4 regions of the Heyndrickxia sp. FW510-T9 genome follow, and region 4 is predicted to be linked to each of the others. Evidence: riboswitches for the same ligand, from Rfam matches in the RefSeq annotation. Region 4 holds a riboswitch; each other region holds the start of a gene.

Region 1 (7,825 bases), on a different contig from region 4:
CGAGTACTGTTTATAACGTTTATGATCTTTGCCAATCACTTTCTATTAAGTACCCTTATGTTTATATCATTTTAATGGTTACTCCGAATATGGAAAATATCAAAAAGGGAATGAATGCAGGAGCATCAGACCTGCTTGGTTTAGGGGATGAATTAGAAGAAACGCGAGACTGTATAAATCGTGCAGAGAAATATATGCGTGAGCGAGAAGATGAAAAAAATAGTGCGAACTTTAAGATTCCAAGAAATAGTAGAGTCATTTCAGTTTGTAGTCCAAAAGGAGGCATTGGCAGAACGGTTACAGCAGTTAATTTGGCAACGGCATTTTCAAAACAAGGGAAAAAAGTGGCGATTATGGACGCCAATCTACAATTTGGAGATGTTGCTATGTACTATGATTGTAAACCGAAGGTGTCCATCTATGAATGGATAAAAGAGGGCTTTGAACGCAATCAAGACTCAATCGAAAAATATTTAGTTCAACATTCAAGTGGAGTATCCATTTTGGCAGCACCTCAACGTCCAGAGTTTTTTGAAATGATTAAAGAAGAACATGTGAAAGAGGCCATAAATGAATTAAAAAAAAGATTCGATTTCGTTTTAATTGATACACCGGCAAACTTGTCTGAAATTCATTTACGCTGCTTGCAAGAATCGGATGAGCTTCTTTTACTAGTTACTAGTGATTTACCTGTATTAAGAAGTAGCAGACTTTTTATCGAAACGATAGAAACCTTTCAGTTAAGTAAAAAAGTGAAATTAATTTTAACTCGCGATGCAAAGAACAAAAAAATTGAGGGGAAAAAAATTGAAAATATTATGGAGTTACCCATTATCGAATGCATACCTAATCATGAATCATTAGTTTCATCTTCTGTGAATCAAGGAATACCATTTGTTCTTTCACGTTCGCGAACACCAATTTCAAAGGCTATTTTTTCCTTATCAAAACAACTTTTAAAACCACCACTCGATCAAATGATGGGACCAAGGGGACAAAAAAGCGTTGGTTTTTAAAGTATAAAAAAATATAAGTCTATTATCACTTAAATAATTTGACAAGTTTAACCTTGTCTAGCTACAGCGCCTATCGGCTAGCGGATTTCTACGTCTCCTCCCTACGATAAGTCAACATCAGGTGAAAATGGTAGTTCAATTTTCAATAGCTCGTGAACTACCGAGCACGGTTTCCTTTATCTCAGTCGAAGACTACGAAATCCGTACGCTAGAGCTGCGTCGCTTGCGCTTTTCTTAATTATTCGAAAGTAGGGATTACACGAAATGGCACTCTTTAATCGAATCATTGAAGATGAGAGGATAGATTTTCCTTCACAAGAAGGAAAATTTATAAAGGCTTTCCGCACAAAAGAGATGAAGGATTTGCAAGGAAAACTGCACATCTATTTAATAGAAGAAATCAAGAAGAGTCCTAGTATGGATGAAAAGGAAGAAAAACAAAAAATAAAAGAACTGGGAGAAGAGTATCTCAATCAAGAGAGTAGCAGGCTAACATTTGAAGAGAAAATGTATTTACTTGAAACTGTTGAGTATGAATTGTTAGGATACGGACCGATTACACCACTATTAAAGGATCCATCTGTTTCCGAAGTAATGGTAAACGGACCGTTCGATGTGTATTTTGAACGTAATGGGAAAATTGTAAAAAGCGATATTACCTTCAGGGACAATCAGCATGTAGGACGTATCATTGAAAAAATTGTTGCTCCTATTGGGAGAAGGGTGGATGAGAGTTCCCCGATGGTAGATGCACGATTACCAGACGGGTCACGAGTAAATGCCATTATCCCACCATTGTCTCTTAAAGGAGCTGCAGTTACGATCAGAAAGTTTTCAGAAAGTCCATTCACTGTCTCTGATTTGATTCAATTTGGGACGTTAAATGCAGAAATGGCGGAGTTTTTAGAAATATGTGTTCGTTCACGCTTAAATATTTTTATAAGCGGCGGCACCGGTTCGGGAAAGACTTCCTCGTTAAACGTATTATCGTCGTTTATTCCTGCAAATGAACGAATTATTACCATTGAAGATGCAGCAGAATTGAAGCTAACGCAAGAACATATTGTCTCATTGGAATCACGTCCCCCTAATGTAGAGGGGAAAGGTGAAATCACTATAAGAGATTTACTCCGAAATGCACTAAGGATGCGACCTGACCGGATTGTAGTGGGAGAAGTTCGCGGGGCAGAGGCACTTGATATGTTACAAGCTATGAATACAGGTCATAGTGGAAGCTTAAGTACTGGCCATGCTAATTCACCGCGAGATATGTTAGCTAGAATTGAAACAATGGTATTAATGGCAGGCTTTGACTTACCGGTTCGTGCTATTCGTGAACAAATTTCCCATGCTTTTGATTTGATCGTTCAACAAAAGCGCTTAAAAGACGGAACAAGGAAAATAACGCATATCACCGAAGTTCTTGGAATGGAAGGTGATACGATTGTTCTACAGGATTTATTTGTTTTTAACGAAAAAGGTAAAAATGTGGATGGGAAAATTGAAGGTGTGTTTCATGCAACTGGTTTTCGTCCTAAATTCATGGATCAATTTGAATTGAATGGTTTTAACCTTCCCGCTGCATGGGTGAACGGAGGATGGTAACATGACGAAATGGATATTGGTATTTTTTTTCTTTTCCCTCACATGTTTAATATGCTTCCTTTTTTTATCTAAGTTTGGAAAGAAAAAACGGACGATTCGTAGAATGGAAGAGTTCATTCCTGCTCCAGAAAAAATAACAGAAGAAGCCCAAAAAAAGAAAAAGGAATTCATCGTATCAAATGTTTCCAATCTTTTCAAAGGATTCCGTTATAGTGAAAACACAAAAACTTTACTAGTTCAGGCAGGTACATCCATGCAACCGGAAGAGTATTTGACTTACCGTTTCATCAGTTTACTAGCACTAGTGTTGATAGTCATTCTTTTTCGATTTTCATGGTACTTGATTTTACCTTTTGCTATTGTCGGTTTTGTGATACCTACTTTTTATCTTTCATATAAACGTAAAAAAAGGTTAAATAATCTCCCACAGCAAATTATTGATACTCTTGGCATGATGTCTAATTCAATGCGGTCAGGGTTTAGTTTTTTACAAGCAATGCAACTAGTAGGAAAGGAAATGCCTGATCCTATAGGGCCGGAATTCGAACGTGTCGTTCGGGAAGTAGGTTTAGGAATACAGATGGAAAAGGTATTTGAGGATCTTATACTACGTTTACCTAATAAGGAACTGGAGGTTGCGCTACAAGCCATTATGGCTCAAAGAAAAAGCGGCGGTAACTTGTCTGAGCTGTTAGAAACACTGGAAGATACGATTCGGGGAAGAGTCAGTATTCTTGGAGAGCTAAAGACATTAACAGCACAAGGAAAATTATCCTCTTTGGTCATTACCTTTCTACCGATAGGAATTGGGGGATATCTCTACTTCATAAATCACGATTATTTTGCACCAATGTTTCATCATCCACTAGGGATCATGTTGATGATTTTTTCTGTTCTGTCAGTCATGTTTGGCTGGGTGTTGATTCAAAAGATTATCAAAATAGAGGTGTAAAACATGTTATCCATCATTTTTATTATTTTTTCTGTAATTTTTTTCATGTGTTTATCCGCTGGAATATTATTTTTCCTTTTCGGCAGGAGCATTTCCTTTCAAAAGAAGGTTGATAGTTACTTTACTCTGAAAGAAACTCAAGGGATTGAGAAAGAACCTTTGTTTAAAAAAAAGCAACGAAAGCGGTCAACGGTACTACAAACTTATTGGCTGAATGGAACGGAATTAATAAATAAAAAAACTTCTTCCACCAAACGTAAAAAACTGGAGTTACTCATTCGCGAAGCAGGCTTCTCTTCTAAGTTTTCTAGTGCTGATTTTCGGCTATTTCAACTATTGCTAAGTATAGGAGGATTTCTATTTACGATACTTCTCCTTTCTCCAATGGTGGATGAGAAAAGTATGCTTGTGTTGCTGGCATTTGCAATTTGCTTTCTTGGCTACCGGTATCCACTCTTCTTTTTAAGTAAAAAAAAGAGCAAGCGCATTAAACAAATCAATGTGGATATGCCCGACTTTTTTGACACCGTCAATCTACTTATTGAAGCCGGTAACAGTCTGGATGCGGCAATCACAACGGTGTGCCACAAGGGAAAAGGCCCGTTATCGGAAGAATTTCTCATTACATTGGAAGATATGAAACTAGGAAAGACAAGGCGTGAAGCTTTTTACGAATTGCGTAGAAGAGTTCCTTCAGAACCCCTACAAAGTGTCTTGGCTTCTCTCATTCAGGCTGACCATTTAGGAGTGGGAATGGCAAAGGTACTCAAAAATTTAACAACTAGAATTCGTGAACAAAGGAGGGAAGCTGCTAGAGAACAGGCAATGAAGGCTCCGGTTAAAATGTTATTTCCAATGGTAATATTCATCTTTCCATCCTTGTTTATTGTTATCCTAGGTCCTATGATTATCAAATTGCTGACCACTGGATGGTAATGTTGATGCTAAAATCTGGGTGCAAGTCTTTGGGTGCCTGGCACTCAAAGAATTTTTGAACATGTCTCAATTGATTCTAATTATGTCGTAAAATGAAGAAATCTTATGCTTTATGCTTTTTGTTAGAAATGATACAATTTTATAACAAAATAAAAAAATTCTGATAAAGGCAAACCTATTGAAAAGTAGGGACGCAAAGTCTCAGGTCTAAGGGAACCCTATGATGGCTGGACTGCCGGATTTATTCAATTATTGAGGGGTTGTTCAATTTGAAGTTTAAATCCATTATCTGCTTTTTGCGTCGAAAACATAGGTACAGCTATTACACACATACATGCATAACATGTGGAAAAATACATAGGAATGTTGATCTTTGAGCCTAAGGCTCTATTTTTTTTTGCATACACATATAGTCAAATCATAGCGATGTATGAACATTGAAGGAATATTCCCTTTTTAAAATTAATAGAGTATTATTTGATAGTGAAAGTATATTTAATAGTTCGAATTTTCGAAAGGTGATAGAGGGATATGGACAATGTTTCATTAAGAAGGCAATATGATTTAGATTGGATTCGTGTGTTAGCTACCCTTGGAGTATTTCTTTACCATTGCTCCATGTTTTTTAATCCATTTCCATGGCATGTGAAAAATAATGTGTTAAATGCTAGTGGGATTTTAGCTTTCTCTTTATTTGTTGGCGCATGGATGATGCCGATATTTTTTGCAGTATCAGGGATAGGTGTTTCTTATGCCTTGAAAAAAAGGAAAAATACTGAGTTTCTTAAGGAGCGAATGATTCGGTTATTTGTACCGCTTGTATTTGGGGTGTTTGTCCTAACGCCACCGCAAGTCTATATGGAACGTGTATCTCACCACCAGTTTCACGGTTCATTTTTTAGCTTTTTTCCTCATTTTTTTGATGGTGTGTACTTGGATATTGGAGGTACAGGAAATTTCGCATTCTTCGGTTTGCATTTATGGTATTTACTTGTACTAATAGTCTTCTCTATTATTGCATTGCCGCTATTTAGAAAGGTATCTGGAAGGAATAAATTTGGAATTCTCCACCTGTTTCTACTTCCCATTATTCTCTTTGCATCTGGAATTATAAAGACAGTTAACTTAGGTGGATGGGATATCGTATTTTATTTCATTATCTTTCTGTATGGTTATTACTTTTTTTCCAGTGTATCCTTTAAAACGGTTATTAAATCAACCATTAAAATACACTTTAGTTTGGCACTTTTAACCTCTTTGGTTTTTATCTCTTGGTATTTAAAAGGAATGCCGCAACAAGACTCTGTTCAGGATTATATATTCTATGCAATTCGTATCATTAATTGCTGGAGTTGGATATTATGTATCTTTTATTTAGCAGACAAATACTTATCAAATACGAATCGATTTTTGAAGTACGGAAGTGAGGCTTCCATGCCATTTTATATTTTACATCAACCGGTTATTTTGTTGCTTGGTTTTTTCATCCGTGACTTATCTTGGCCAGTACCGATTAAGCTAATTTTCCTTGTTCCAGTCGCCTTTATCATTATCATGCTTTGCTATCATTTCGTCATCAAACGAATCAACGTATTACGATTTCTATTTGGCATAAAGAAAAAGGGAAATGAAACGGAGGGACGGTTCTACGGTTTCAAAACAAGGAAACAAGCAGCCGGTGGATGAACCTGCGTAAATCCGTTTCATCTGCACGAAATATTAAATGAACCGCACGAAACGGCGGTTCAATCTGTACAGAAAATTAGATAAACTGCACGAAACAAAGTACAAACTGCACGAAATAGGTAAAAAATCACACCGAACGTCTTATTCGCTTAAATAGGAATTATACAAGATATAAGTATTCAAATTGATGGCTTTTATCTTGTTTAGCACCATTTTAAAGCTTAATGTATTCCATTAATAATTTTTAACATAAGCGTCTGATGGAATCCGATCATACAGATGAAATATTGTAATTCACTTCCCACATTTACATATCTATTTGCAAACTGATTTTTTGGTGCATTTACCTAAAAAATAAATATAATCCAATCCAGTAAAATGATATATTAATCTAGTTCAAACGTATAAAATATTAATTATAGAGATTATTTCCGTGTTCTGGAGATTTTTTTAAGGGGGAAGAGTATTGAAAAAAGCATTTATTTTTTCTTTAGTATTGATACTGAGTTTGAGCTCTGGAATCTTTTCTTCATTTAAGCATGGAAAAGTATATGCGGAGTCTAACCCGGTTGAAATCGGATTTGTACCAAGCGATACGGCTTTGGATCCCAATAAGCCAGTGGTATATATGACCAAGCTTGGTAGTAAAACTATTTATTCCGTCAATTATGAGACGGGTGTAACTAAAAAATTGATTTTGCCATATGCAGCTGAAAGACTAGAGATTTATAAAAATAAGTTATATGTGACACAAGTTAAAGAGAGCCATAATAGATATAATTCTGGACCTTATTCCGGTGTAGTTGCGGAGGTTGATCTAAAAGATTTTTCTACCATACAAATGATTGATATAGATACCGATCCATTTGATTTGGCTTTTGATCCAGATGGTTATATGTATATATCTCCCGGATCAGGACAGTGGGGCCATTTATCGGTTTATTCCTTAAAGGATAGGAGGGTCATCCCGCAGAAAAAGAATTATTTGATTTATAGTAAGTCTTATATTACATATAATTCAAGTGCAGAAAAACTATATTCATATGATACAACGGGCACACCAGTAGTTCTTTCGACATTTGAAATAAAAGGCCATCAATTCGAAGATTCCGATAGAACCAATATTTCGTGGGACTACAATCTAAGTCCGTTTGCGCGAATTACGCCGGATGGGCTGCACATGTATAATAATAATGGCTTAGTAATGGATCTTTCACCGATCAGTTCTGGGGATACGATACTTAATGTTAATTTATATAAAAAATACAATGATTATGCATTTGACTTGGCTAACCAATTAACTTATGCGGCGAATACAAATACTGGGATTGAAATATATAAATACAATTCTAACCAATATCTTCGGACTTTTATGCAAAATCTGAAGGTGCAAACTCTTTTGTATCAAAATGGGCTAATTGCCATCTATAAGGATAAGGATGATAAAGTTTATCTAGAAAAAATAAGAGATGCGGCTGATCAAGAACCACCTTCCATTTCGATTAAGTTAAGCAATACTGCTTATACGAATCATGATGTAATCGCCACTATCACAGCAACAGATAACTATGCGATTAGAAGGATTACATTGCCGGATGGATCAAGCGTTAATGGATCAAAGGCAACCTTT
Region 2 (7,825 bases), on a different contig from region 4:
TCTAAGAATGAACTTGGTGACTTAGCAAATTCTTTCAACAAAATGGTTCAAGATCTTTCAACCGTTGTCCGCAATGTCGCCGACTCTAGTTTGCAGGTTGCTTCAAGCTCAGAACAGCTTACTGCTAGTGCTCAACAAAGTACAAGTGCTGCAGAGCAAGTGACTCGTGTTATTACAGAAAATGCGGAAGGGACGGAGACTCAGCTAAGAACCTTCAAAGAAATGACTGCCTCGGTAAACGAAATGGCGGAGGGCATGGATCAAATTGCTGATGCAAGTGAGGAAATGCTACATTCTGCAGAAGAAACTCGGGCACTTTCCAACCAAGGTGCAGAATCAATTGCAAATGTGGTCACGCAAATGAATGAAATCCATGTTTCGGTTAAAGAAGCAACAACAATTATTCACACACTAGGAAAGCGTTCTGATGAAATTAGAAGGATTACCGATATTATCACTGGGATTGCCGAACAAACCAATCTTTTGGCATTAAACGCAGCTATTGAAGCAGCTCGCGCTGGTGAACAAGGAAAAGGATTTGCAGTCGTTGCCGATGAAGTTCGAAAATTAGCAGAGGAATCAAGCAGATCTTCAGACCAAATTTCCAAAATGATTACAATCATTCAAGAGGAAACGAACAATGCTGTATTATCGATGGAGTCTGGAAATGAAAAAGTGCAAACAGGCTTATCCTATACGAACGAAGCGAATGATTCATTTACTAGAATTGCGAAATCAATTGATAATGTAACGGGCAAGGTAACAGATGTATCAGCATCTGTGGAGGAAATCCAAGCTATCACCACACAAATTGTTTCCGCAATGCAAAATGCCAAGGGAGTTACCGAGCAGGTTGCAGCTGGCAGTCAGGAAAATGCAGCGGCTTCCGAGGAACAGTTAGCAACAATGCAAGAAATCACAAGTTCTGCCGAATCCCTATCCCATTTAGCGGATGAACTGCAGGTTGTTATATCAAAGTTCAAATTAAGTAAATAAAAAGTGCATCAAAAGGTCGTTGTTTTTGGCAGCGACCTTTTGCGCACTCTTTTTGAAAAGGTAAGAAAGTATAAATTTTTTATCATATAGATTGTTTTATTAGTGTTGTCTCTGTCTAGCTCCAGCGCCTATCGGCTAGCGGATTTCTCCGTCTCCTCCCTACGATAAGTCAACATCAGGTGAAATTGGAAGTACAAATTTCACTCGGTGAAAATGGTAGTTCAATTTTCAATAGCTCGTGAACTACCTCAGCACGGTTTCCTTTATCTCAGTCGAAGACTACGAAATCCGTACGCTAGAGCTGCGGCGCTTGCGCTTTTCTTAGTTCAACCTGTTAAAATGTCTTCGTTCGGATAGCGAATGCTTGATGGTTCCGATTTTGCGATGGATACAGCAAGGGTTAATGGTCCGAGTTTGCCCATAAACATCATCATCACAATAATAAGCTTACCGATTATAGTTAGCTTAGTAGTTAATCCCATTGTAAGACCAACTGTTCCAAATGCCGAAATAACTTCGAATAGAATCACAAGAAATGATGCTTTTTCCGTTAGACACAATATAAACACGGACAGTAAAATGCCAAGTATTGCAATGCTAGAAATCGCTAATGACTTTAATAATATTGCATTTGTAATAGAACGTTTCGCTATTACAATATCCTTTTTTCCTTTTATAAAAGTCATAACAGCAACGACAATGACGATGAAAGTGGTTAATTTAATCCCACCTCCCGTTGATGCACTGCCCGCTCCTACAAACATTAGCAATAAGAATAATAATGCAGTAGGTTGTTTTAAACCACTAAGATCGATGGTTTCAAATCCAGCAGTTCTTGTTGTTACCGCTTGGAAATAGGAACCCCATATTTTATCTGGAGTAGATAGATGACCTAATGTAAGTGGATTATGATACTCCAGAATAAAAATAATTATTGTTGCGAGTAAATTTGTCGCAATTGTCCCGATAATCATGATCTTCGAGTGCAGACTGAGTTTCCGGAAGCTTTTTTTATACCAAATATCAGAAATGACAGTAAACCCAATTCCACCAAGGATTATGAGAGCGGTAATGCCAATATTTACGATTGGATCGCCAACATACCCGATTAAATTATTTGACCATTGTGCAAATCCCGCATTATTAAATGCAGATATGGAATGGAAAAAACTATAAAAGGCACCTTTCCACAATCCGTACTCCGGGATCCATCTAATAGATAAAAACAACATGAAGATAAATTCAATCCCGAAGGAAAACAGAAAAAGGTTGCGAACAAGCTTAATGACACCACCTATCGATGTTTGGTTTAAGCTTTGCTGGATGAGAATGCGTTCTTTTAAGCCAATCTTTTTTCCGAGCATGATAAAAATTAACAATGCAAATGAAACGATTCCTAAACCGCCCAGTTGAATTAAGCTTATAATGACAAATTGACCAAACAATGTATATTCCTTTGCAGAATCAATTGTAGAAAGACCAGTCACCGTCATTGCAGATGTTGCGGTAAATAAAGCATCCACCCATCGAACGTAATGGAAGGATGCAATCGGTAATTTTAAAAGACAAGTTCCTATAAGAATTGCTGTAAAAAATACTAAAATGAGTAGCTGGGCAGGGTTAAGGTGAATAACTCTTGCATTTATTTTAGACACCTTCTTCCTCTAACCTCGTTATATCATCGTTTTTGCCAATAACAATCAATACATCCCCTCTATAAATCTTGTCATCTGCCATAGGAGAAACAACTATTTCCGTACCTCTTTTAATAGCGACAATATTACATCCATATTTCGCTCGGACATCGAGTTCGGCTAATGTGCGAAGATTGATTTTCTCGGTTGCCATGATTTCAACAATGCCATATTCCTTCGAAAGTTCGATATAATCTAATATTTTTTCTGAAACAATATGATGGGCAATTCTTTTTGCCATATCTCTTTCGGGATTAATGATTCTATCAACACCGATTTTCTCTAATACTTTTTCATGATACGCATTTTGAGCCTTTGCCCAAACTTCTTTGACCCCCATATCTTTTAATAATAATGAAGTAAGAATACTTGCTTCAATATCATCCCCAAAGGATACAAAAACTAAGTCAAAATTGCGGACTCCTAAGTTTTTTAAAGTTATCTCATCAATTGTATTTGCTTGCACTACAGCAGTTGCAAATTGTGCAAGCTCATTCACTTTATCAATATCTTTATCTACAGCGAGTACTTCAGTTGATAATTTGTTAAACTCCCTCACTAAATTTCCGCCAAAGCGACCTAATCCAAAAACAGCAAATTGTTTTTTCTTCATTTCTAATCCTCTCCTGATTATCAACAATTTTTATGTATTTTTCCCTTTTGCTTAATTCTTATGAAAATGGGATAACCTTCTAGTGTATCCAACTTTAACAATATCATATATGAATGGTTAATTGTTGCAAAAAGTGGAATTTTTTGATACCATTAATGATAATTGAATATGAACGTGTAATATTGGAGGAGCCTGTCATATAGGGCTCCTTTTTGCGTTTTTTAGGAATGATTTTATTTTATTGATAAAAAATAACATTGTATTTAGTAAGAAAAGGGGATGTATATGCCTAACGAAGCGATTTTTGCTGTTATTATTTTTCTATTAACTTACGGGTTAATTATTTCAGAAAAGATTCATCGAACCATTATTGCCATGATTGGTGGCGGATTAATGGTTTTACTTGGGATCGTGGATCAAGAATCTGCTATTCATCATATTGATTTTAATACAATCGGTTTGTTAATTGGGATGATGATTATTGTTTCGATTACAGCTGAAACAGGAGTCTTTAAATTTATTGCCATTTGGTCCGCCAAAAAAGTAAAAGGAAGACCGCTTTCCATTTTAATTGTTTTATCAATCATCACAGCGGTCGGTTCGGCGTTTCTAGATAATGTAACGACGGTGCTCCTCATGGTTCCCATAACATTTAGTATCACAAGACAGCTTAGTATTAATCCGATGCCATTTCTTATTTCGGAAATACTGATGTCTAATATTGGTGGAACGGCAACGATGATCGGAGATCCGCCAAATATAATGATCGGTAGCGCTGTTGAATCGATCACCTTTATGGATTTCATTACAAATTTGGCTCCTATCGTGATGCTGATCATGGTAGTTACCATGATATTATTGATACTCTTTTATCGAAAGGGGCTTCATGTCACAGATGAGATAAGAGAGAGGATTATGCAGCTTAATGAAAGAGATGAAATTACGGATAGAACGCTCATGATAAAATCGTTAGCGGTAATGGGACTAACGATCATAGGTTTCTTTATACACCAAATAATCGGTGTTGAATCAGCAACAATTGCTTTAATGGGTGCATTTCTTTTATTAATAATGGCGGGAGAAAGTTATCTTGAAAATGCATTAACTAAAGTGGAATGGACTACTATTTTCTTCTTTATCGGGCTCTTTGTCCTTGTTTCAGGTCTTGTCGAGACGGGAGTTATTGCAAAGGTTGCTTCGTATGCAATTAATTTAACTGGTGGACAGGAGACGGCTACATCCTTTCTGATTCTTTGGTTAAGTGCGATAGCATCAGCATTTGTGGACAATATTCCCTTTGTTGCAACCATGATTCCGCTAATTGAACAAATGGGGACCCTTGGCATTCATGATTTGGAGCCGATTTGGTGGAGCTTAGCTTTAGGCGCATGCCTTGGAGGCAATGGAACATTAATTGGTGCGAGCGCCAACCTCATTGTTGCCGGTATGGCTGGGAAGGAAGGCTATAAGATTTCCTTTATCAAATTTGCCCTCATCGGACTACCAATTATGTTCATCAGTGTCGCGATTTCCATGGTCTATATTTATATCAGATATCTTTAATAGTGCTAGACACCCGAAAAATAAAAAAACCAATGAAACATTGGTTTTTTTTGTAAGTCTATTCATTAATCGTCATCATCATCATGGTCGTGATCGTGATGATGGTGGTGATGCATTTTATCCCAGTGAGTGAGAGGACCATGTTCTTTTATTTCTTTAGAATGCTCATCTATCATTTCAAGGATCTTATTGCCCTTTTCTTTTGGCAGAACACCGTATTCCATATACTTTATAATAAGCTGTTTTTTCTTACTTAGTATATCAAGATGCATTTTAGTTAATTCTGCTTGTTGTTGCTTTGTTAGCTTAACAGCCTGTTTTTGGTGATCAGCATTTAGTGGTTCTGCATGAACAGGAAGCCCTAAAATGAGTAAGAATAGTGGCACTATTAATAATGCCTTCATTTTGATTAACACGTAGTTCATCTCCTTTTCTAATAGAATATTTATATACTCTGCAATTTTTATAAAATGATGCATTTTTTGTAAAAAAATATGGAAAAAAATTTATAATCCTAAAGTACTATAAAATGTGCATTATTTTGGTAAAAAAATTGATAATTTTTCCTAAAAAGTATATAATTAAAATATACTAATAATTAAAATAACGATAATGGCAAACTTATTGAAAAATAAGGACGCAAAGCTACGGGCCTAAGGTAAATTACTATGGTAGCCGGGTTACCGAAAAATGAGAAAATACTTTAAGAGGTAGTTTCGTTTTCGGACTACCTCTTTTCTATTTATAAGGATCTTTTCTTAAACTTTATTGTTTTTGTATATAGAAGCCTCTGGTATTGACTATATTTTTTTAAATGAATACATTTTTTTAGAAAAGATGCCCCGAAAGGTAAACCTTGTTAAGAATTTAAAACAAATTACGAAAAGTACCATTTAATAAGTAATGCCATTAAACAATCTTGGGGGAGAAGGCATGATAGGCTTTGGTATTGGCATTGTTGGACTTATCATCGGAGTGATTTATTCAGAACCGTTAAAAAGAAAGGTATTGAAAAGATTTTACGAGAATACAGAAAATGAAAAACGGATCTACAATCTAGTGGAAAGTTCAAAAGACATTATTTATTATTGCGATGTAAAACCACAGCTGAAATATCGATATATAAGTCCTGCATTAGATGATATGTTGCGACCTAATCTTGTAAAAGATAGTATAAAAAATCCTTACACAGTCTTCGAAATTATTCATCCTGATGACTCTCATATTTTAAAGAAAAAAGTATCTGGAGAAATTGATTTTAATAAACCGATTGTTATGCGATGGAAGGATCAACATGGTATGTACAAATGGTTTGAGGAATATTCAACCCCGATATACATGAACGGCGAAATCGTTGCCATTCAGGGGATTATTCGAAATATCGATGAAAAAGTACTCTTACAACAGGAACTAGAATATAAAATTGAACATGATGCAATTACAGGTATATATAATCGTACTTTTTTTGAAAAGCAGAAGAGAATTTATAATGAAGAAACAGATGAATCCGTTGCTATCATATTATGTGATCTGGATGAATTGAAATGGATGAATGATAATTATGGGCACCAAATGGGTGATAAATTGATCATTCAAACATCGAAACTACTTGATAGTTTTTCCAATGAAACGGTTCTGCTTTCAAGAATCGGAGGAGATGAATTTGCCTTTCTGTTAACGAAAATCGATCTTATTTCTTTGTGCGATTTTACAGAAAATTTACGAAAAGAAGTTGCAAACTACAATATGAAACATCCTAATTTCATGATTAAAATTTCAATTGGTTATGCTTATGAAGTCTCATCTATTGGGAAGATGGATGAACTATTTATTAGGGCTGATCAAAACATGTATAAAGAGAAAAATATTCGTAAACCGGTTGAGATTAAAGCTTGAATAAGAAAGGCAGCTTGTAGCGAACAAGCTGCCTTTCGATCTGATTAACATGGAAATTACAAGGAATCCATTCGATAGAATTAGAGATTCGCTTGACTAAAATAAGCATGAATAAACTTTCTCAACCTGTTATACTCCTTCGAAATCGGCTCTGCTTTCTCATTTGCTAAAGAATCGAGAGCACTTTCAACCAAATAGTGGCGAGGGTGCCTAGATTGCAGCATTTCTTCCTGAACAAAGTCCAGTAATTCTATCCACTTCAACTGTTGCTGCTCCACATGAAGATCTTTTCTAATCATTATTTTTAAATCATTAATTGATTGTTCAAGAGTATTTCTGAAGTTTCTAAGGTCATCGTTAGAAGTAGGAAACCAAGCTGCCATTAGCTCAGGGTCATATAATTGATCCCCGTTAGATGCTACTTCTTCAACCATGTTTGAAAGACGGTTCATACAGTAACGGATCACTTGATGAATGGTAAGTCCTGGTTGTTTTTGCTTAAAGAAATAATGAAAATAATGATGTAGCATACCTGTAAACATGATAGTGCAATCTAACAAGTATGGCCTCTTACTTTCTCCAAAAATATCAACAAGACGATGAAAAGTCCAATTAAGCTGTGATGATTGCGCTTTTTTTAAAAAATCCTTAAAATCAACGTCATTTGATACAAATACTTCTTCAAATAAAGCAAACAGCTTACTTTGTTTATTTAATTTTATTTGCAGCTCGAGTTGTTTAATAAATATATCAATATTCGATCGTTCTTTCCCAATCAAAAGTTTATTTCGTTCTATTTCTAATTTTTCTTGAACGGAATGAAAAATAGCCATAAGTAATTCATTTTTTGAAGAAAAATAATTATAAAAAGTGCCTTTTGAAATACCACTATATTCTAAAATATCCTGTATAGATGTAGATTGAAATCCTTTTTCGATAAATAGCTGATGAGCTAATTTGATGACATGCTGCTTTCGATCATTCATTTAAATCACCTTAAAATAAAATTAGACTCATGGTCTAACTTAATACTATCGTAAATGAATATTGAAAACAAACCTAA
Region 3 (7,825 bases), on a different contig from region 4:
AATTGTTGAATTAGCTTAGTAGAATAGAAGGGAGAGAGAAAATTTGAAACAAGTATATACATCCTTCCAAGAAGCGGTTGCAGATATTCATGATGGCGCGACATTAATGGTTGGTGGATTTGGACTTTGCGGTATTCCAGAAAATTTAATTCTTGCACTCGTCGAAAAAGGTGTAAAGGATTTAACGGTTATTTCCAATAACTGTGGAGTAGACGATTGGGGGCTAGGGCCACTTTTACAAAATAAACAAATAAAGAAAATGATAGGTTCATATGTTGGTGAAAATAAAGAATTTGAACGCCAAGTATTAGCTGGGGAATTGGAAGTAGAATTAACACCACAAGGCACCTTAGCCGAAAAAATTCGTGCAGGTGGAGCAGGAATCCCTGCATTTTATACTCCTGCTGGTGTGGGAACACCGATTGCAGAAGGAAAAGAGACTCGCATCCTTAATGGTAAAGAGTATGTTCTTGAGGAAGCCTTGACGGCAGATTTTAGTCTCGTTCGTGCTTGGAAAGGCGACAAAATGGGGAATTTAGTATACAACAAAACAGCACGAAATTTTAATCCAATGATTGCTGCTGCGGGAAAGATTACAATAGCAGAGGTAGAGGATCTCTATGAAATTGGTGAATTGGATGCAAATTTCATTCATACTCCGAGTATATATGTACAGCGAATCATACAAGGAAATCAAGAAAAACGGATTGAAAGAAGAACAATCAGCAAATAAACACCGGGGAAGGGAGAGAGAAGTATGTCTGCAGATAAAGGTTCAGTACGTGAAAAGATTGCTAGAAGAGCGGAGAAGGAAATTGAAGATGGGCATTATGTAAATCTAGGGATTGGTATGCCTACTTTAGTCGCCAATTATATATCAGAAAATAAACAAGTTGTTTTACAATCGGAAAATGGCTTACTCGGTATTGGTCCGTATCCAACAGAGGATGAAATCGACGCTGATTTAATCAATGCAGGAAAAGAAACCGTTACAGCTATACCGGGATCCGCCTATTTTGATAGTGCGGAATCTTTTGCCATGATTCGCGGTGGGCACATAAATGTAGCGATATTGGGTGGCATGGAAGTATCGGAGTCAGGTGATTTGGCGAATTGGATGATTCCAGGGAAGATGATCAAGGGAATGGGCGGAGCCATGGATTTAGTTCATGGTGCCAAAAAAATTATAGTAATAATGGACCATGTGAATAAAAATGGTGAATCGAAAATTTTAAAGAATTGCAGTCTTCCTTTAACAGGTAAGGGGGTTGTGAATCGAATTATTACGGACCGAGCAGTAATCGATGTATCATCGGAAGGACTTGTTTTAAGAGAAGTGGCAACAGGGTACACGGTAGAAGAGATACTTTCTTCAACAGAACCATCTTTAATCGTTCCAGAGGATGTAAAAGTAGATGCTTATTAACGGACTGTAGTAAAATGAATGGAGAGTAGGTGAAAAAACCTGACTCTCCTTCTTCATTTTTTATTTTAATAGGCCAGTTTTCGTATAAATTGTTAAAATCCAAAACCCGATTTTAACGTTCGTAATTTATTTTAAATCCTAACTTAGAATTAGTTTCGGGGCATCTTTTCTTAAAAAGGATACCTATTCTTATAGAGAATGAAGAGCATATAAGATTTACTTTACAAAAGCAGCCAAGTTTAAAAAAAGAGCCTTTTATAAAGGAGAAAATACAATGGCAAAATCAAATAAACCGCAAAAACATCATCGAAAAAAAGAAAAACCGAATGAGTTGCTAACCTTACAAGATACATTAAATAATGAAATTTTATTAAAGCTAAAACAAGCTCAAGCTGAACTAGAACTGGAAGAAGACAATCAAAAACTTCAAGAGGAAGAACGTAAGAAAGAAGAAAGAAGAAAAAGAGAGAAGAATAAATCATTTGCAGAATTATTAAACGAAAATCCAATGGATTGGAAGAAGTTTAAATAAGAAAAACAAAAAAGCGTTCAAGTGGGATTAATCATTGAACGCTTTATTTATTATTTATTTTCCATTTGTTAAATTCTAGAAACTCACGAAATTCAGTTTTTGAAACCCCTGATTTCATCGCATCTAGTACTAGTTTTTCCCATTCAGAATCTAATTCAATATTGTCTGTTCCTTCTTCACCTTCATCATGAAGTAAAGAATTAACAGAAACACCTAGAACTGCCGATACCTTTTCGAGAAATTGAACTGATGGATTGGATTGAATGTTTCTTTCGATGGAGCTAAGATATGATTTTGCGATACCCGCCCTTTCAGCAAGCTCTGATAATGATAATTGCTTTTGTAATCTAAAATTCTTTATGCGTTGTCCAATCATAATTATGTCAACATCCTTCGCTTTATTATAGCATATAACGAAATCGTGGTTCCATATTTAGAACGGTTTTGTAAAAAAATTATAAGAATTGAAATATCGATATCAAGAAGTAAAATAAAATATGTATGATAGAATGGTAGAGCAAAGATTTTTACATTACTTCTAATTCAGTTGACTTTTTATCAAAGAAGTCTTTTATTTCTTGCACAGTAATTCCCATATCTAGTGCCGCTAAAATTAAATCAACCCATTCTTGATCCAGTTTTTTTGAATTAACATCTAATTTCTTTTCCATTTTAACCTCCTAAAATACGATGTATTTCAGGTAGCCCAGCCGTCATCGTATTAACTTTAGACCTGTGACTTTGCGTCCTTATTTTTCAATAAGTTTGCCCTTTTCTGATAATTCCCCATTCTATTTATCCACTACTTTTTGTCTACATTTTTGAGTATACAGAAAATAAAAACGCGATTCTCGAAAAAAATGTCGATGTCGAAATAATGAAAAAACTTTTAAAGTGGAATGTGAAAAAGGTGAATATTTAGATAATTTAAACTATTTTGTCGAAATATATCAAAAAGCATTCTGAAAGGAATTTTATCGCTTCTTTTATCTTACACTTAATATGAAAAAAGACGAACATTTTGTAAAAAAGATTAAGAAATTGTTGAAAACTTTTTAAATTAAATGATAATGAGTTACACATCATAGGCAGAATATATAGCTGTTGGACGAAATGCTCTCACTTCGCTGTTATTCGTAATCTAAGGCTTGTTCAAGCATATCGACCATCTATCTATTTTGTTCACAAAAAAGGTTAATTCCAAAACTTAACGGTGTTCTTGATAAGTAGTATCCTTCGTCAAAGTAAGGAGTATCTTTCTTTCCTCTGTGGTTAAAGGATTGGAATTTACCGCTTGTGCGTTTTTCTTTATTTGTTCAATTGAACTTGCTCCTGCAATAACCGATGTGACTACTTCATTTGCTAAGTTAAATTGTACAGCTAAGTCAGTTATGGACCTTTTGTTAGAGACTAATTTTTCTTGTATGCTAGTTAGCGATTCTCGAAGTTCTTGATTAGAGTAATCTAAATACCCTTTGTCGGAAAGTTTATTCAGCCACTTCTCACTTAATAAGCCTTTAGCGAGCGGGCCTCTTGTTACTACGCTTATTTCGTGGTCCGCAAGAAATGGAAACAATTCCTCCGGTCGTCTGTCCAGAAGACTGTATTGCATCATAATACTGACAATGGAAGAATTTTTCGCATACTCACGAATAACATTGGGACGGATAGAGGAAATGCCATAAAATCGAATAATTCCTTCCGATTTTAACTCTTCAAATGCTTCAATTGTTTCATCAATATTATCTTCAATCATACCACCGTGCAATTGATATAAATCAATATAATCGGTTTGTAACCTTCTTAGGCTTTCTTTTACAGCTTCCTTTATATACTTTTTCGAAGGATCCCAGCTCCATCCTGAATGATCTTTATTCGGGCGATTTCCTACTTTTGTAGCTAAAATCACCTTATCGCGAACATGCTTTAATGATTTCCCAACAATCTCCTCATTTACCCCAAAATCATACAAATCAGCAGTATCAAAATAATTGATGCCTTCCTCTAGCGCGGCGTCTATCATTTCTTTTGCATATTTTTCGTTAGTCCCTAGTGACATACATCCTAATCCAAGCGCAGAAATATATAAATCAGAAGTTCCTAGTCTATTTTTTTTCATTTTATTTTTCCTTTCGCTTTATTTTCTCTATTTTAGCGAAAAATACTATTAGTTCGCAAAACATTTGCTATTTGTTGACTTTCTTAATCCAATCATGAACATAGTAATACTGTTTTCTATATAATTTTAATTGCTCTCTAATTTCCCATGCTTTTCCACTCATCGTAATCCCCTTTGCATATACATAGATTTTCACAGGTATGTCTCCTTTTTTCGGAGGGCTTGACATTCGCCTCCGCTTTTCTTATTTGTTAAAATGTATGAATAATAGACTATGGAATAGAACAAGGAGAGTTAATGATGCATAAATTTGCGGAAAAAACAATTAAGTCGGAGAAAATTTTCGAGGGGAAAGTTGTTCGATTACAAGTAGATGAAGTCCAGCTACCGAATGGTAATTTTTCTAAAAGGGAAATTATAAAGCATCCTGGTGCAGTTGCTATTTTGGCAATTACACCGGATGAAAGAATTGTCTTAGTTGATCAATATCGAAAACCGCTGGATCGTGCACTTATTGAAATTCCTGCAGGAAAATTAGAGCCAGGAGAGAAACCAGAAGTAACAGCAATTAGAGAATTAGAAGAGGAAACAGGGTATTCATGTGACGACCTTGAATTAATTACTTCCTTTTATACATCTCCTGGATTTGCCGATGAGCTAATACATTTATATTTAGCAAAGGGACTTAAAAAGCTGGAGCAACCTAAGAGTATGGATGAGGATGAATTTGTGGAACTATTAGAGGTGACTTTGGAAGAGGCTGTTCAACTAGTCCAAGAACAGAAAATATATGATGCCAAAACAGCCTATGCGATTCAATATTTACAACTAAAAGAGGCGTTAAATAAAAATGAATAATTACTTTGTCGACCTTCATATTCATATCGGCAGGACAAAAACGGGAAAGCCTGTCAAAATTACTGCTTCAAAATCATTAACATTGACGAATATTTTACGCACAGCGAAGGCACCTAAAGGATTGGATATTGTAGGTATTATTGATTGTCATTCGCCAGAAGTAATTGCTGAAATAGAGGACTTGCTAGATTGTTCCGACTTAATAGAAATGGAGGAGGGGGGATTCCGATACCAAGAAACGGTGACACTTATACCAGGTGTAGAAATAGAAGTGAATGATGAGAATTGTAAAGGGCCCATTCATGTCCTTGGATACTTTCCGTCTTTACAATCCTTAAAGAAGTTTTCCATGTGGTACCAAACAAAGGTGAAGAATGCACAGTTAAGTACACAAAGAATTCATGAAAATGCTGTTTCGTTGCAAAAGAAAATTAAATCCATGGGAGGAATATTTATCCCTGCCCATGTATTTACACCATTCAAAAGTTTGTATGGTAAAGGTGTAGAAAGGTCATTAACGGAAATTTTAGATCCTAATCTTATTGATGGAATTGAGTTAGGGTTAAGCTCTAATACAGAAATGGCTGATCAAATACATGAATTACACCAATATACTTTTGTTAGTAATTCCGATGCTCATTCTCTAGGGAAAATTGCTCGGGAATATCAAGTAATGAAACTAGAAACACCAACGTTTTCAGCACTGTTAAAAGCCTTACACCATATAGATGGCAATGAAATAGTTGCAAACTATGGCTTGAATCCATATCTTGGGAAATATTATAAAACCACTTGTGCAAAATGTGATGAGCCAAAAGTAGCGGATGTTTGCCCTCATTGTCGTTCCTCTCAGTTTACAAAAGGAGTGTCAGAGCGGATAAATGAGCTAGCGACGGAACAAGAAGGTATCAATAGACCACCTTATATACACCAAGTTCCGCTAGATTTTTTACCAGGATTAGGACCAAAAACAATGCATAAATTATTGGATTTCTTTAGTACAGAAATGAATATACTTCATCTTGTTCCAGAGGAAGAGCTGAAAAAAGTAGTGAAACCAGATCTCGCAGATATGATAATCCATGCAAGGCAAGGAACGATACAGCTTACTGCCGGCGGTGGAGGGCACTATGGAAAAGTGGATAATACTAAATAAAATGAACTGTGGAGGAATTCACAACAAATATGAACTATTTTCAATTAATAAGTGAAATAAGTAAAGAATTAGAAGAAGAAGGAATTTCTTATCATTATGCAAAAACGACTTCTCTTTGGATTCAAGGAGTCGATGTAGCCCATTCTAATGAGATTTTTCTTGAGGTTCAATGGGATTTATTCGAGAAAGTGAAGAAAACTTTTCGTTTGAATTCCTTAAAAGAGATAACACATAATCCTACAACTGCTACCTTCTGTACACAATATAAGCAGTATACTATTTATGTTAAATGTAATTATAATACAACGATCCGAACCCACCCTTATCGTGTGAAAGTAATAAAAGATGGAAGTTCATTTTGGTGTATATCGCTTTATCACTATCTTTTTGACTTAAATCAAGATATAGATGTAGATTTAATTCATGAATTTCTACATAAAGAACAGCAAGTCATTACAAACCAAAATGAGGAAGCATGGAATCAACATAATTATGAAGCATTATTAACCCGACATGGAAATCCAGCGGAATTAGCAGAAAAAATAAAGCAAAATCCGCAATGGCGTCTACATCCTTTTTATAAATACTTTGGGGAAGTGATTGACAAAAAAGTAATTCATTTAATGGGATCAAATGGTATTAAAGGAGTAGCTTTATCCATGCTTGGGGCTAACGTTACAATAGTTGATTTTTCAAAAGAAAATCAACTATTTGCAAAAGAGTTGTCTAAGGCTGCCGAGGCTCCGTTAAATTATATTGTATCTGATGTTTTATCGTTGCCTATTGAAAAATATAGTAACCAATATGATTTTGCTCTGATGGAGCTAGGTGTTCTTCATTATTATATTGATTTATTCCCATTAATGGAGCATATATCGAATTTACTTCGACCAGGAGGGAAATTCATTTTACATGAGTTTCATCCTATTTCAACGAAACTAATTACATCCTCAGGAAAAAAACATAAAGTCACAGGCAACTATTTTGATCCATCCATAATAAATAGAGATGTTGCTTTTACAAAACACATGCCGATTGAGGTTAAAGAAAGTCTAGAACAGGTATTACAAAGAAAATGGAGTTTAGGTGAATTAATTACAACAATTGGACAGTGTGGGATGTATATTGAAGTTCTTGAAGAGGAACCGAATCATAAAATTCATGATATCGGTTTACCAAAAACCTTTACGTTAGTTGCTAGAAAAATATAAAATTTTTTGGTCACCATATTAAATGGTGGCCAATTATTTTTTCTCCTCCTTTTTTATTATTTTGATAACTCGTTTAAGAGAAAGGAATAACCTAGCATTGACGAGCATAAAGTTTAATAGAGAACTTTAAAGGTATAGCCATGACAGTTACTCTATTAAAATTGAACCAGGAGGAAGTAGAAAATGCGGAAAAAAAAGTTGCAGTCTAATCCCATCATTAATCATGTTCAAGAATACTCCTCAATATATTCATTTGTGATTATATTATTCCTTATGGGGATTGTCTTCGGAGCGGTTATTGTAAATAGCCTTTCTCTGTCTCAAAAGGAAGACTTATATTATTATTTAAATCAATTTTTTGGAGTAGTTTCCAAAGATAAAGTAGCGGATTCGTCTGATTTATTTAGATTAAGCTTTCTTCATAATATAAAATTTTTAGGATTTATGTGGCTGTTAGGAATATCCATCATTGGACTTCCGCTAATATTAATTTTGTTGTTTTTAAAGGGAGTAGTTGTTGGTT
Region 4 (7,825 bases):
TTTCTGGATTCATTATGTTAGTTGAACCTGTTTGATTTTTTGCTTGCATATTATTCCTTTCAATGAAAAAATCTCTCCAATTAAGGAAAGATTTTTTTCACAGTTTATTTAGAGCTTGTCACAAATGTTTGTGGTTCTGGGAAATAATTCATTTTTATCCCGTAATGAATTAATGCTTTTAAAAGTTCTTTATCCGGATCTGCACATCTAATATTTGTATCTTCAAGCAGCTTAGTTGTCTTTTGGCAATTGAATCTAAAATCGGAGTCCTTAGCTCCTTCACCTTCAAGCTGTGCAATTGCCAAAGTTAAATATTCTTGAATTTCTTCCGAATGTTTTCCATTAACTAACCAATCTTCATATTCTTCTAACTCCATAACTTCAATATCATATCCGATATTTTGAAAGGACTGAATAAGGGATGAATACGTTATTTGAGTAGGATTACAAATGTGAAGTGTCTTCCCATTAACATTCGAATAACATGCCATTCCAACGATAGCCTGACTAGCATAATCAATTGGTGTAATATCGACGTACCAATTTGCCTTTGGAGCCTTACCAAGATAAAGCATTGCTTTTATCATTCTGTAAAAGGCATTTGAATCCATATTTTGCTGAAACATCCCGGATTTAGAATGACAAGATAAGTTACCAGCACGATAAATTGTTGCAGAAAGTCCCTCTTTGATAACTTTCTTAACAAGATTTTCTGCTAGCAGCTTGCTTTGAGTATATACATTCTCCAACTCTACATCATAATCAAAATCGCCTTTAGCCGCATTTTCATTCCATTTCCCGGTAAACGCCAATTCCTCCGGTATTCCCATTGTTGAGATATGGTGAAAATGGACTCCTTCTTTTAGTTTTGCCAGCTCAAGAAGCGTACGAGTACCACTAACATTCACCTGATCAAAATGAGTGGAATCCCCAAAATGTCTAACGTCAGCACCGCAATGAATAAAGGAATCACATTCTTGTAAAATTAAATGAACATCTTCTTGCGAAAGATCCAAGTTCTTTTTCGATAAATCTCCTGACAGTGGGGTTATACGTTCGTCCATCTTTTCAAGAATGTCACTGCCGAAATAGAAATGCATGGTATCTTTTAATCTATCCATTAATGCTGTATCCGAATTTTGTCGAATAAGACAATAAATATGGGCATCTGTCCGGTGTAAAAGTTCATATAATAGATGGCTACCTAAATATCCCGTTGAACCTGTTAGCAGGACACCTCTTGGTGGAGATGAGCTAATATTGGAAGCCAAGATCGGCATATCGGATGGTTCTACTAGGTCTTTTACTTTCCAAACTCCAGCTTTATCTCCCTTATTTCTCAGCGGCACTTTGGTTTTTGAAATATAAGCATCCATTTCCGCTATCGTACGGTATTGATAAAAATCTTGTATTTTTATAAAAGGAAAATGCTTCTTTATATGTACGATAATTTGAAGAATTTTAAGTGAGTGGCCGCCAATGTGAAAAAAGTCATCATGTATCCCTACTTGATTGCGTTCAAGCACTTTTTCCCAAGCGGCTGCAAGAATTCGCTGATTCTCCGTTTTCGGTTCAACATATTCGTCATTGACAAAGTTTTCTTCCAAAGATTCCAATTGTTTTCGATCAATTTTTCCTGTAGGAGAAAGGGGCATTTCGTCCAATTGAATGAAATGATCCGGAATCATATAAGTTGGAATACGCTCCTCAAGAAAAACTCGAATATCCTTTTGGTCAACCTTCATGCCATTCTTTCCAGAATAATAAGCAATGAGGGATTTGTTGCCATCCGCTAAACTTTTCGGAATAACAGCCACCTCTTGGATATTTGATTTTCGAGCAAATACATCCTCTATTTCCCCGATTTCAATACGAAATCCTCTTACCTTCACTTGTGTGTCTTTTCGTCCGACAAACTCTATGAAACCATTAGGCAGTAATCGAACAATGTCCCCAGTTCTATATAAACGGTCTTCCTTCTTACTAGAAAAAGGATGCGGAACAAAAGCTTCCATTGTTTTATCCGCTCTTTTCCAATACCCTTTTGCAAGTCCAACTCCACCAATACAAAGTTCCCCTGGTACATTTAAAGGAGAAAGCTGTCCTCCCCGATTTAACACATAAGCTTCATAATTATTTAATGGTTTCCCAATTGGTATATTTTTTTGTTCTTCAGGTACGTTTTCAATAAGCTTATTTATAGTTGCAATGACGGTACATTCGGTAGGTCCATATAAGTTGATTACTTCTATATCTGTTCCAAACTTTTCTTGCCATTTCCTGACCATAGAACCTGTTAAAGCCTCTCCACCCATCGAAATTCGTTTCACTGTCTTCCATTGGTGAATGTTTTCTTCGGTTAAATGCAAAGCAAGCTGATTAAAGAAAGCAGTTGGCACAATAATATTTGTAGCCTTTATTCTTTCTACCGCATTTGCAAATTCCTCGATAGATATACGTTCCATTTCAGAAAGCAAATGGAGCCTGGCACCTGAGAACAAGGACATAAATGTCTCTCCCACAGAAGGATCAAAGCTATAGGAGAAAAATTGAGTTATTACATCATCCTCAGTACATTCATATACTTCTCGTAAAGAGGCAACTAAATTAATAACCCCTTCATGTGCAAGCAGTGTTCCTTTTGGTTTTCCGGTTGACCCCGAAGTATAAATCACATATGCCAAATCATTTGGTTTAATATCCAAGTATATGTTTTCCTTAGAATACCGATCCATTGAGTGATCAACAAAAAAGACGTTTCGATCTATTTCATCATCCGCTATTAGTTCATTAAGAAGCTCTGAATAGTTCCGCTTTGTTAGTATAAAGGACGCTTCCGCATCTGCAAGCAAATATTTGCAGCGCTCTTTCGGATAAGTTGGGTCAATGGGAACATAAACTCCGCCCGCTTTTAAGATTCCTAATATACTTATGACGGTCTCCATGCTTCTTTCCATCAAAATGGCTGCAAACGCTCCTTTTTTGAGTCCATTTGCAATTAGCATATGCGCCACTTGATTCGATTTCTCATTAAGCTCTGCATATGTTAAATACCCCTCTGATGAAGATACCGCAATAAGATTAGGATATTTTTCAACAGAATGATAGAACATTTGCGGTATCGCCATATTTTTTTCATATGGTGAGCTCGTGTTATTTAAACGGTTATAAATATCTTTTTCGACTTCCGACAAAATGTTCATGGAACGGAATTCCCCTGATAAATCTTGCTGAACGAAAAAGTTTAATATATTCATATATTGTTCGATAAAGCGTTGAATTGAAGAAGCATAGAATACATGAGTATTGTACTCAATTTTCAGCATAAATTCTTGATCCTTCTGAAAAACGTTCCATTTTAAATCTGTTTCGTACGTAAACCTTTCACCAGCAGCTGAATTACTTCTAAATTCGGCATTCATCTGAAAAATTGCTGGATAAACTTTTGGTCTACTAATATCTCTTTCTTTTAAAATCTCTGTTACATCAGGCAATACTGAGTGTTGTTCAATATCCATTGCCAATTGCTTATCTACAGCCTTTAACAGCTCCATTACAGAATTCAGTGATGCAAACGATAGTCGAAACGGTAATAATATAGGAAGCTGGTCTTTTTCAATAGTAACGGCATTCCCAATCAAAATATCTTCTTCATTTGAGTTTAAGTACAGCCAAATCATATAAGCGGACAGATAAATAGAAGGGATGCTTATACCTTGTATCTGCGAAAATTCCTTTACTTTACCTGCAAGCTCTTCATTTACTCTTGCTTCCGTTACATCTCCATTAAACTGATAGGAGGATGTTCTTGAAAAATCAATTGGCAAGTCTAGAGCTGATGTATATTCAGCAAGTCGCATCAACCAATATTTCTCATCTAAAGAAGTTTTATTTCTTATTTCATTTCCGTTTTTCATATACCTTCATCTCCATTTCTATCTATGTTGTACGATGGTTTATGAATTGTGATTATCATTTAGATGAAAGTTTCCAACAGTAGACTGCAATTCATCTGATAGTTCTTTCAACGCTTGTGCTTCTTTCGAAATTTCTTCAATTGTTTCCAATTGAGAAATCGATTCCTCTGCAACAGCTTTTGTATTATCTCTTGACCTACTAGAGATATCTTCCATTTGTTGCACGGATTGCGTGACTTCCTCTGTACCGGCAGAAACCTCCTCAAATGTTGCGGAAACCTCTTGAATTTGATCCGTTACCTGATGAATAGATTCCACGATTTCTCCAAATGCCTTATCCATTTGATTTACATTTCCTAGTCCATTTTCGACTTCCTTAACGGCTTTATCCATAATATTGACAGACTCAAGAGTTTCTCCTTGTATTTGGGTAATAATTCCAGCTATTTGACGAGCAGACTCCTCTGATTGCTCAGCAAGCTTTCTAACTTCGTCAGCCACCACAGAGAACCCTTTACCATGTTCTCCAGCTCTAGCCGCTTCAATGGCTGCATTTAACGCTAATAAATTCGTTTGTGCAGATATTCCGGTAATAATCTCAACAATTTTCCCAATTTCATCTGAACGGTCACCTAGTAGCTTGACTAACTTAGCCGATTTATTAACGGTTTGACTAATTAATTCCATTTGACTCACTGTTTCCCTTGTTACGCTGTTGCCTTTTTCCGCCTCTTGTGTTGTTTTTAAAGAAGTTTCAGAAATTACTGATGCAGACTCTGCTACACGCTGGATAGCGATACTCATTTCTTCAATAATTTTTGTACTTTGAGTGGCACGATCTGCTTGAGTATCGCTTCCACTAGCAATCTCCTGGATTGAACTAACAATTTGATTATTTGAATTTGAAAGTTCCTCCATATTAGAGGAAAGCACTTGTGAGGAATTCACTACTTGACCTGAAACCTTCTTTACACTCAAAATAATGTTCTTTAGATTTTCTATCATCAAGTTATAATTTTGAATTAGTTCGCCCATTTCATCTTTAGACTTTACAGGCATAGGTTCGACTTGTAATTCGCCTTTTGCTACTTTCTTCGATAAACTTGAAAGCTGTTGAATAGGTGCAAACTTCCTCTTTACAATAAAATACATTCCAATACCGGAAATAAGAAGAATGGCGATGGTTACGTACAAAACAATTAATACCTCAGACCATGCTTTTCCAGTTACCTTTGATACGTCATAATCAATGGCTACTAGTGCAAGGACTGTCCCGTTATTATCAATAATTGGGGCTAAACCTGTTTTGTAAAGTCCGTATTTATCTCCATATATATCTGTGGCTGTAACATTTTTTGTACTAAAAGCTTTATCAATAGCTGCTAAATATTGAGGTGATAATCCCAGTGATTGAAGCTCTTGATTATATTTAACACCTGCCTTAAGTAGACTGGTAGAAAGACCTGGGGCATAATATTTATCCCCAACCTTAGATATTAAATTTACATTCGTAATAATAGACGATTGGTCGTTAATCTTATCCATTTCTTTTGTAGCAAGTACAACATCAGGGTTATTTTCATTAGGTTGTTGAAGAATAGATTTCACCATATTTTTATCCATCGACTGGGCTAAAATAAGGGATGAATCATGAAGTGAATTACTCATATCCTTTAAATTACTTTGTTTTATGATGTAATAAGCAAGCCCAACCGTTAGCAATCCTAAAATACAAAGAATTGTAACTAAAAGGAGGGAAAATTTTGTACTCATTGAAACATTTAGTTTTCTTTTTGTAGTCATACTCAATCTCCTTTATACAAATAGTAAAATACCTTTTTTGCGAAAATAAAAAAGCGTTCCCTCTTAGGAACAGCCATTGCCTAGACAAACTAAATACAGACATGCATAAAGTTAGACGGCAACTGGCTGGCATGATGTATGGAGAACATTTTAGCCCCTTTAGCTTTGTGTCACCATTTTTCAACGGTTTTACCCTTTTATATACTCGAAATCAATTTTGTCAACGAGTAAATATTACCATGAATAATTTATAAATCAACAAAAAAAAGACAATTTTCTACAATTATTTTACTTTCATTAGTAACATTATCCTATATTTCTTCAGAGCTATTTATAAATAGTGGAGACTACGGAGGAGTTAAAGGAAGATTGTAAAAAAAAGAGACTTTAATAATCCATACTTACAAGGGACATAGATCCCAGTCCCCTGCAATTATTTCTTAAAAAGCTCATCGACAATCGGATACGTAAAAAAGAGACAACTGCTGCTGCAGGTAAAACTGTCTAGAAGCAATTACTGAACAGCTTCACCGCTACAATATTTGCAAGAATTAATAAACCAACAGATAATCCATTTAAATATTACAACATATTAACGATTATCCACTTTCTCTGGGTATAAATCATGATTCATTAAGCGAAAAGTGGCCATTTCCTCATACTTCGTTCCCGTTCTTCCATAATTACAATATGGATCAATGGAAATACCGCCACGAGGCGTAAATTTCCCCCACACTTCAATATAGCGTGGATCTAAAAGCTTAATCAGATCGTTCATTATGATGTTCACACAATCCTCATGGAAATCTCCATGATTTCTAAAGCTGAATAGGTAAAGCTTCAGTGATTTACTCTCGACAATCTTTTTGTCTGGGATGTAGCTGATGTACATAGTTGCAAAGTCTGGCTGGCCGGTTATTGGCACTACTCATATGAGCAGATGGACTATATCATATTCTTAATTAACTACGATATTAAATTAAGAATCCTCGCGCTTCCATCAAAAAAATGATGTACTCTACTACCTTCCACAAATACTACTTTTACTCGCTTCGTATTTGTGTGGTTTCGATAGTCTCTGCACCTTCCTCAATATTGAGGCTTGGCTCAGGATTAGAATTATATTCTTGGAGTAGATGCATTAATTTCTTCTCTTGATTGATTCTTTCTTCAAAGTTTTCTTGGCGATGTATATCTGTATGGCAGGTAGGGCAAAGACATTGGTAAAGTTTATCAAAGTGAAGTTTATGAAATCGATGAAGTTCCATAATTACTTCCATTGTATTTAATCTTCGTTTCTCATCTAAATGCTGGCATATCGTACCGAATATTCTTGAGAATGAAAGTAGGTGATGTCCATTGCATTTTAAGGTCACTAGACCACATTTTTCACAAGTATAACCTCGTTCATTTATAATGAACCGATTCCACATATTAAGTACATATCTTGCAACTATTTGTCTGTTAATCTCTTTATAAACAGTTTGGCTTTGAAAGCCACCTTTCCAATTCGAATTTCCAGTTCCTTTCCGTTGGTGGGATAGGTTTTCTTTAAATTCTTCTGACCTCCGAATATTCTTTAGTGACTTCGATCGTTTTACCTTAATGAGCCTTGCTTTTTCTTCACCGTGTATTTCTTCAAGATTCTTATTTGTAAAAAGTTTATCTGCTTTTGCCTTATTTGCAATGGAATACCGATTTCGTTTTCTTTGATCAATTTTCTCCGAACACTCTTTTCCAAAATGTTCAATAATCAATCCCTTTTGTGAATGTTTGGGTAGCCCATGAATTGATCTCCATCTTTCTAGACTTGTCCAATCTACTTTAAACTCTTTCGCCATTTCATTTATACTTTTTCCATTATAGATAAATTGTTCAGTAAACCAGTTTTTATCTCTCCAAGGATATGAAGAATACATAATATACCTCCCAGATATAGAACGTTCGTTCTTATATATTATATAATTCTACATAATCATTCAAATTCCTTCCCTGAATTCACGAGGTTTAATCGACAGTGTCGCCACTGAAGTGTGCCCCTATTGACACAGGCTAGTAAACTCCGGACAGTTAAACTTCACAAAATAATCCCGATTCGAATGTAA

What was found. Region 4 has a riboswitch for cyclic di-GMP ahead of AC3WJF_RS08735 (methyl-accepting chemotaxis protein). Riboswitches for the same ligand answer to the same signal wherever they lie in the genome.
Region 1: it holds a riboswitch for cyclic di-GMP, as region 4 does, so the genes downstream of both, AC3WJF_RS07950 (acyltransferase family protein) here and AC3WJF_RS08735 (methyl-accepting chemotaxis protein) in region 4, are expected to answer to the same signal.
Region 2: it holds a riboswitch for cyclic di-GMP, as region 4 does, so the genes downstream of both, AC3WJF_RS02295 (sensor domain-containing diguanylate cyclase) here and AC3WJF_RS08735 (methyl-accepting chemotaxis protein) in region 4, are expected to answer to the same signal.
Region 3: it holds a riboswitch for cyclic di-GMP, as region 4 does, so the genes downstream of both, AC3WJF_RS05705 (anti-repressor SinI family protein) here and AC3WJF_RS08735 (methyl-accepting chemotaxis protein) in region 4, are expected to answer to the same signal.

The regions. Positions count from the first base shown of each region.
Region 1 is NZ_JBYSWK010000011.1:19,890-27,714, reverse strand. Features, by position in the region: gene AC3WJF_RS07970 (CpaE/TadZ family protein) at 1-1,016, shown strand, start outside; gene AC3WJF_RS07965 (TadA family conjugal transfer-associated ATPase) at 1,281-2,621, shown strand; gene AC3WJF_RS07960 (type II secretion system F family protein) at 2,623-3,573, shown strand; gene AC3WJF_RS07955 (type II secretion system F family protein) at 3,733-4,509, shown strand; cyclic di-GMP riboswitch class I at 4,668-4,749, shown strand; gene AC3WJF_RS07950 (acyltransferase family protein) at 5,041-6,195, shown strand; gene AC3WJF_RS07945 (YncE family protein) at 6,662-7,825, shown strand, end outside.
Region 2 is NZ_JBYSWK010000002.1:201,512-209,336, reverse strand. Features, by position in the region: gene AC3WJF_RS02320 (methyl-accepting chemotaxis protein) at 1-996, shown strand, start outside; gene AC3WJF_RS02315 (TrkH family potassium uptake protein) at 1,323-2,642, opposite strand; gene AC3WJF_RS02310 (potassium channel family protein) at 2,644-3,303, opposite strand; gene AC3WJF_RS02305 (ArsB/NhaD family transporter) at 3,589-4,866, shown strand; gene AC3WJF_RS02300 (DUF2680 domain-containing protein) at 4,932-5,282, opposite strand; cyclic di-GMP riboswitch class I at 5,471-5,554, shown strand; gene AC3WJF_RS02295 (sensor domain-containing diguanylate cyclase) at 5,800-6,762, shown strand; gene AC3WJF_RS02290 (TetR/AcrR family transcriptional regulator) at 6,843-7,748, opposite strand.
Region 3 is NZ_JBYSWK010000007.1:72,735-80,559, forward strand. Features, by position in the region: gene AC3WJF_RS05680 (acetyl-CoA C-acetyltransferase) at 1-19, shown strand, start outside; gene AC3WJF_RS05685 (CoA transferase subunit A) at 44-733, shown strand; gene AC3WJF_RS05690 (CoA transferase subunit B) at 758-1,426, shown strand; gene AC3WJF_RS05695 (YqkE family protein) at 1,701-1,958, shown strand; gene AC3WJF_RS05700 (helix-turn-helix domain-containing protein) at 2,002-2,334, opposite strand; gene AC3WJF_RS05705 (anti-repressor SinI family protein) at 2,486-2,629, opposite strand; cyclic di-GMP riboswitch class I at 2,656-2,738, opposite strand; gene AC3WJF_RS05710 (aldo/keto reductase) at 3,166-4,077, opposite strand; gene mciZ (Z-ring formation inhibitor MciZ) at 4,145-4,273, opposite strand; gene AC3WJF_RS05720 (NUDIX hydrolase) at 4,375-4,935, shown strand; gene AC3WJF_RS05725 (endonuclease Q family protein) at 4,928-6,091, shown strand; gene AC3WJF_RS05730 (class I SAM-dependent methyltransferase) at 6,121-7,302, shown strand; gene spoIIM (stage II sporulation protein M) at 7,486-7,825, shown strand, end outside.
Region 4 is NZ_JBYSWK010000012.1:89,065-96,889, forward strand. Features, by position in the region: gene AC3WJF_RS08725 (4'-phosphopantetheinyl transferase family protein) at 1-49, opposite strand, end outside; gene AC3WJF_RS08730 (non-ribosomal peptide synthetase family protein) at 105-3,917, opposite strand; gene AC3WJF_RS08735 (methyl-accepting chemotaxis protein) at 3,957-5,720, opposite strand; cyclic di-GMP riboswitch class I at 5,835-5,924, opposite strand; partial or broken gene queF (preQ(1) synthase) at 6,313-6,642, opposite strand; gene AC3WJF_RS08745 (hypothetical protein) at 6,764-7,639, opposite strand; partial or broken gene AC3WJF_RS08750 (preQ(1) synthase) at 7,766-7,825, opposite strand, start outside.